Linked DNA regions of Streptomyces venezuelae. The protein of the gene in region 2 interacts with the protein of the main gene of each other region in a pairwise test. Links are inferred from orthologs where the notes say so. Each region holds a gene or a part of one and is shown on either strand. Other genes may lie near its edges.

What was found.
Region 1: the proteins of rlmN (region 2) and ftsZ interact in binary tests that used the Escherichia coli proteins (3 or more experiments, as listed by UniProt). The link is inferred for Streptomyces venezuelae from one-to-one orthologs.

What each region holds. Positions count from the first base shown.
Region 1 is NZ_CP029189.1:2,041,119-2,044,379, forward strand. Bases 80-3,028 are described here. They hold ftsZ (cell division protein FtsZ), read right to left. Parts: upstream 2,183-3,028; coding sequence 977-2,182; downstream 80-976. Other genes in these bases: DEJ51_RS08615 (YggS family pyridoxal phosphate-dependent enzyme), read right to left, coding at 80-205; pgeF (peptidoglycan editing factor PgeF), read right to left, coding at 192-959; DEJ51_RS08630 (cell division protein FtsQ/DivIB), read right to left, coding at 2,462-3,028. In the rest of the region: more of DEJ51_RS08615, read right to left, coding at 1-79; more of DEJ51_RS08630, read right to left, coding at 3,029-3,261. UniProt on the Escherichia coli protein: Essential cell division protein that forms a contractile ring structure (Z ring) at the future cell division site. The regulation of the ring assembly controls the timing and the location of cell division.
Region 2 is NZ_CP029189.1:5,401,006-5,404,273, reverse strand. What follows is about bases 261-3,216. They hold rlmN (23S rRNA (adenine(2503)-C(2))-methyltransferase RlmN), read right to left. Parts: upstream 2,317-3,216; coding sequence 1,204-2,316; downstream 261-1,203. Other genes in these bases: DEJ51_RS24270 (phosphatidate cytidylyltransferase), read right to left, coding at 2,410-3,216; DEJ51_RS24280 (thiamine ABC transporter substrate binding subunit), read right to left, coding at 261-950. In the rest of the region: more of DEJ51_RS24280, read right to left, coding at 1-260; more of DEJ51_RS24270, read right to left, coding at 3,217-3,268.

The DNA.
Region 1 (3,261 bases), 3.4 Mb from region 2 along the record:
TGGGGGCGGCATCCTGGTCACGATTTTCCGCAACATGACGGACGCCCAGGTCCGCCAGCAGTCGTACGTCGCTCGCGGGGTAGGTCTTGGTGACCACGATGAGCGTCACCTCGTCCCGCCCCCGCCCCGCCGCCGCGCAGGCGGACGAGATACGTTCCTCCACCCGCGCCAGGTTCTCGGCGAGCTCCGACTTACGATCCGTCATTCTTCTTTTCCCCCGGCGATCCGGGGGTCGTCCCCCGGGAAAGCTCTGTCAACCAGACATATCCGGCAAGGCGTCCGGTGACCCGGTCGCGGCGGTACGAGAAGTGGTCCCGCGACTCCAGTGTGCAGACCGGCGAGCGGCCGCCGTTCACCACCCCCGCCTCGGCGAGCTGGGCGTGCACCCCGGCGACCACGTCCACGGCCGGTGTCCCCCAGCTCGTCTCGGCCCGGGCGGCGGGCACCACCTGGGCCACCGCCTCCCGCATCTCGGCCGGCACCTCGTAGCAGTGTCCGCAGACCGCGGGTCCCGTACGGGCGACGATCCGTCCGGGATCGGCCCCGAGGGCGACCATCGCCTCGACGGCGGCGGGCACCACCCCGGCGACCAGTCCCGGCCGTCCGGCGTGGGCGGCTGCCACGACCCCGGCGACGGGGTCCGCCAGCAGGACCGGCGTGCAGTCGGCGGTGAGCACCGCGAGGGCGAGTCCCCGACGGGCGGTCACCACCGCGTCCACCGCCGGGACCTCGGCGTCCGCACCCCAGGGCCCGTCCACCACCGCCACGTCCCGGCCGTGGACCTGGTTCATCCAGACCACCCGGTCCGGCGCCAGGCCCAGGGACTGCGCCGCCCGGGCCCGGTTCGCGAGAACGGCGGCAGGGTCGTCTCCGACCGCGCCGCCGAGATTGAGCTCCTCGTACGGAACGGCGCTCACTCCGCCCCACCGGTCGGTGAAGGCGAAGTGGGCGCCGCCCACGTGATGCTGCTCCGGTGTCACTTCAAGAAGTCCGGAACGTCCAGCTCCTCGGCCGGGCTGTCCTGGTACGGCCGGGCCGTGGGGACCTGCGGCGCGGGGGCCTGGACCTCGACCGGGGCCGCCTCGACCGGAGCCGGGGGCTCCTCGCGCGGGGTGACCGAGCCGAGTCCGCCGAAGGCCGGGCGGGCCGGCTCGGCGGCGCGGACCGGAGCCGGGGCCGGCTCCTCGCGCTTGGTGGACGCGGCACCGATGACGTTGTCCCGGCGGGCCGGGGGCTGTCCGCCGTCGAACCCGGCCGCGATGACGGTGACCCGCACCTCGTCGCCGAGCGCGTCGTCGATGACGGCACCGAAGATGATGTTCGCCTCGGGGTGCGCGGCCTCGCTGACCAGCTGCGCGGCCTCGTTGATCTCGAAGAGACCGAGGTCCGAGCCACCGGAGATGGAGAGCAGCACGCCACGGGCGCCGTCGATGGACGCCTCCAGGAGCGGCGAGGAGATCGCCATCTCGGCGGCGGCCACGGCGCGGTCGTCGCCGCGGGCCGAGCCGATGCCCATCAGGGCCGAGCCGGCCTCGGACATCACGGACTTGACGTCGGCGAAGTCGAGGTTGATCAGACCCGGGGTCGTGATGAGGTCGGTGATGCCCTGGACGCCCGAGAGTAGGACCTGGTCGGCCGACTTGAAGGCGTCGAGCACGCTGACCTGGCGGTCCGAGATGGACAGCAGTCGGTCGTTGGGGATGACGATGAGGGTGTCGACCTCTTCGCGGAGCTCGGCGATGCCGTCCTCCGCCTGGTTCGCGCGGCGCCGGCCCTCGAAGGTGAACGGCCGGGTGACCACACCGATCGTCAGGGCGCCCAGCGAGCGCGCGATGTTGGCGACGACAGGTGCGCCGCCGGTGCCGGTGCCGCCGCCCTCACCGGCGGTGACGAAGACCATGTCGGCCCCCTTGAGGACCTCCTCGATCTCCTCGCGGTGGTCCTCTGCCGCCTTGCGACCGACGGCCGGGTTGGCGCCGGCGCCGAGGCCACGGGTGAGTTCACGGCCGACGTCGAGCTTGACGTCGGCGTCGCTCATCAACAGCGCCTGCGCGTCCGTGTTGATGGCGATGAACTCGACGCCCTTGAGACCGACCTCGATCATTCGGTTGATGGCATTGACACCACCGCCGCCGACACCGATGACCTTGATGACTGCGAGGTAGTTCTGCGGTGCTGCCACGTCGAAGGCCTCTCGCCTCGAGTTACGTGTCGCCGCCTCGCGGGCCTGCGTTGCGACGACTGATGCCGAAATAGGGACGGTCCGAACGCGCCGACCCGAACCCTCACCCTGAAGTTTAGGGTTAGGGGTGTGCCTGTTCCTCGGACTCTTCCGAACAGGACACTAAGTCGACAAGTAGCGCGTGTTCAACGAACACGCCGAACCTCCCGTTTTTCTTTTCACCCTATGTGATCACCCGTATCGCTGGCCAACCAGGGTGCGCCGCTGTTGGACCGGACGTCAACTCCCGGACGCAGCAGGGGCGGTGGGGACGCTCACGTCGAAGTGAACGGCCTTGGGGGCGGCTTTCAACAAAGCGTTCAAAGCCCGGCCCTTCGCGTCGCTCTGTTCACCGCTGCCCCACGTCACGGACCGGCCCCTGGTGAGCTCCAGGACGACCGAATCGTAGGAACCCACCTTGACCTGCACGGTTTCCTTCGCGATCGGCTCCGGGAGGGAGCTCGCGACGAGTACGGCCTCGTGCAGCAGCCGTTCCTCGTCGAAGCGCCGGGCGCTCGGCGATCGACCGGCGTTCAATTCGAGGACCGGAACGCCCGCGGGTGCTTTCGGAACCGTGTCGAATCGCACACCCGATGCGTCCACTTCCACGAAGTTGGCGTCCTTTTTGATGAGCAGGACGGGTTTGCGTTCCGTCACTTTCAGACCGATGCCGTGCGGCCAGGCACGCACCACGTCGACCGAGTCGATGCGGGGCAGCCGGCCGCGGAGCCGGCCTTCGATCTCGTCGGTGTCGACGCTCACCAGGGGCGCGCCGACCGGGACGGCCGCGGCGCCCAGGACCTGCTCGGAGGTGAGCACGTCCATACCGGTGGCGGCGACCTTCTCCACGCGGAGCCAGGACGAGCCGTAGAGCACCCAGGTGCCGCCCGCGGCGAGGAGCACGGCGGCGGCCAGCGAGGCCAGCACGGGGCCCCGGCGCAGGCGTGCGCCGGGGCCCCTGGGACCGGACCTCTGGCTCGGCTTGGGGGCCTTGGGGGCCTTGGAGCCCTTGGGAGCCTTCGGCGGCTCAGGGGCGCCGG
Region 2 (3,268 bases):
AACATCTGGAGCGGCATGTCCTCCTGGAACTTCTTGCTGACCAGGAAGTCCACGAGGGCCTTGCCGCCCTCCTCGTTCTTGGCGCCCTTGAGCAGACCCGCGAACTCGATCTGGCGGAAGCAGGTGCCGGTGGAGACGCCCGTGGGGGCCTCGGCCGGCTGCGGCTCGCCGTACAGGACCTCGACCGGCGGGCTGGAGGCGTAGGAGACGACCAGCGGGCGGTCGCCCTTGGCCTTCTTGCCGCCCGCGGATCCGGAGAAGCGCTCGTTGTAGGCCTGCTCCCAGCCGTCGACGACCTCGACGCCGTTGGCCTTGAGCTTGCTCCAGTAGTCCTTCCAGCCGTCCTCGCCGTACTTGCCGACGGAGGCGAGCAGGAAGCCGAGGCCGGGAGAGGAGGTCGCGGCGTTCTCGGTGACCAGCAGGTTCTTGTACTCGGGCTTGATCAGGTCGTCCAGCGTCTGCGGCGGGGCGATCTTCTTCTCGGCGAAGTACGCCTTGTCGTAGTTGACGCAGATGTCACCGGAGTCGATCGGGGTGACCCGGTGCTCCTTGTCGAGCACGTACTCGGGCTTCACGTCGGCCAGGCCCTTGGCCTCGTACGGGGTGAAGATGCCGTTGTCGAGGGCGCGCGAGAGGAGGGTGTTGTCGACGCCGAAGAAGACGTCGCCGCGCGGGGAGCCCTTGGTGAGGATCTCCTGGTTCAGCGCCGCGCCCGCGTCCCCGGACTTCAGCACCTTGACCGTGTAGCCGCTCTGCTGCTCGAACTCCTTGAGGACCGATTCGGTCACGTTGAAGGAGTCGTGGGAGACGAGCGTGACGGTCTTGGACTTCGGGGCGTCGCTCGCGCCCGCGGTCTTGTCGTTGGCGTCGCCGCCACCGCAGGCGCTGAGCGTGGTGACGCCCAGCGCGGCCGCGAGCGCGACACCCGCCAGCTTCTTGGTGGTGCTCATTGGTGAATTCCTCCTGGGATGTCCAGGAGAAGACGCGGCCCTGCCCGGCGCTCTGCGAGAGCGGACGCCGGGCAGGGCGCAACAGCAAGAGTGGTGACCGAACTTCCTACCCCGAATGACCGGGGCGAGGTTCAGAGGGTCTGCGGATGACGGATACCGCACTCTCAGCGCTGTGGCGCTCCCCTGTCGGAATATGAAATTGGTTCGGCCACAGGGTACCCCGTGGCCGAATCTCCTCGAACAGAAGCGGAACCTAGCGCTCCGAGGCGGCCAGCTGGCCGCAGGCGCCGTCGATCTCCTGGCCGCGGGTGTCCCGTACGGTCACCGGCACGCCGTGCCGGGCGATGGCCTCGACGAAGGCCTTCTCGTCCTCGGGCCGCGAGGCGGTCCACTTGGAGCCCGGCGTCGGGTTGAGCGGGATCAGGTTGACGTGCACACGCTTGCCCTTGAGCAGCTTGCCCAGGAGGTCACCGCGCCAGGCCTGGTCGTTGATGTCGCGGATCAGCGCGTACTCGATGGAGATCCGGCGGCCGGACTTCTCGGCGTACTCCCAGGCCGCGCCGAGCACCTCACGGACGTTCCAGCGGGTGTTCACGGGGACGAGGGTGTCGCGCAGCTCGTCGTCGGGCGCGTGCAGCGAGACGGCCAGACGGCACTTGAAGCCCTCGTCGGCGAACCGCAGCATGGCCGGGACCAGGCCGACGGTGGAGACGGTGATCCCGCGCTGCGACAGGCCCAGGCCGTCGGGCTCGGGGTCGGTGAGCCGGCGGATCGCGCCGACCACGCGGTTGTAGTTGGCGAGCGGCTCGCCCATGCCCATGAAGACGATGTTCGACAGCCGTGCCGGGCCGCCGGGGACCTCGCCGTCGCGCAGCGCGCGCATGCCGTCGACGATCTGGTGCACGATCTCGGCGGTGGAGAGGTTACGGTCCAGGCCCGCCTGGCCGGTGGCGCAGAACGGACAGTTCATGCCGCAGCCGGCCTGCGAGGAGATGCACATGGTGACCCGGTCGGGGTAGCGCATCAGCACCGACTCGACGAGCGTGCCGTCGTGCAGCTTCCACAGGGTCTTGCGGGTGGTGTCGTCGTCGCACGAGATGTGCCGGATGACGCTCATCAGGTCCGGCAGCAGCTCCTGCTGGAGCTTCTCCCTCGAGCCGGCCGGGATGTCGGTCCACTCGGCCGGGTCGTGCGCGTACCGGGCGAAGTAGTGCTGGGAGAGCTGCTTGGCCCGGAACGGCTTCTCACCGATCGCGGCGACCGCCTCACGGCGCTCGGCCGGGGTCATGTCGGCGAGGTGCCGGGGCGGCTTCTTGGCCCCGCGAGGGGCGACGAAGGTGAGCTCTCCCGGAACGGGGCGGGCCATGGCAGGTACTCCTTGTAAGACGAAAGGCGCGCCGCAGAAGCAGCGCGCCTTCCAAGAGTAACCGCCCGGCGTCCAGCGACGCCTTTTCGCAGGTCAGCCGGTGCCCACGAAGGCCGCCAGCAGCAGCCACACCACGGGGGCCGTCGGAAGCAGGGAGTCGAGGCGGTCCATGATGCCCCCGTGTCCCGGCAGCAGGGTGCCCATGTCCTTGATGCCCAGGTCCCGCTTGATCATCGACTCGCCCAGGTCACCCAGGGTGGCGCTGACCGCGACCGCGAGACCCAGCAGCAGGCCCTGCCACCAGGAGCCGCCGTCGATCAGGAACTCCATGCACAGTGCGCCGGCCGCCATCGCGAAGGCCACCGCGCCGAACAGTCCCTCGCGGGTCTTTCCGGGGCTGATGCGCGGGGCGAGCTTGGTCTTGCCGAAGCGCCAGCCGACCGCGTAGGCCCCGGTGTCGCTGACCACGGTCAGGAGCAGGAAGGTGATCACGCGCTCGGCGCCGTCGTCGGCGGTGAGCAGCATCGCGACGAAGGTGGCGAGGAAGGGCACGTAGAACGCCGCGAAGGCGCCCGCCGTGACGTCCTTGAGGTAGTCCTCGGGCGGTTCGGTCATCCGCCACACCAGGACCGCCAGCACGGTCAGGGCCATGGCGACCCAGGCGCCCTCGGCCCCCCGGACGTATCCGGCGATGACCATGGCGGCGCCGCCGACCGCGAGCGGGACCAGCGGGGCCTTGATGCCCTTCTGCTCCTGCAGCCGGGAGGTGAGCTCCCACAGGCCGACGACGACCGCGACGACGATGACGCCGACGAAGACGGCCTTGACGATCAGCAGCGAGGCGAAGATCACCGCGCCGAGACCCACGCCCACCCCTATGGCGGCCCGCAGATCCCGGCCCGCGCGCTTCTTCGGCGGCGGGGGCGAGGCGTCCTGCGGCTGCTGGGCATGC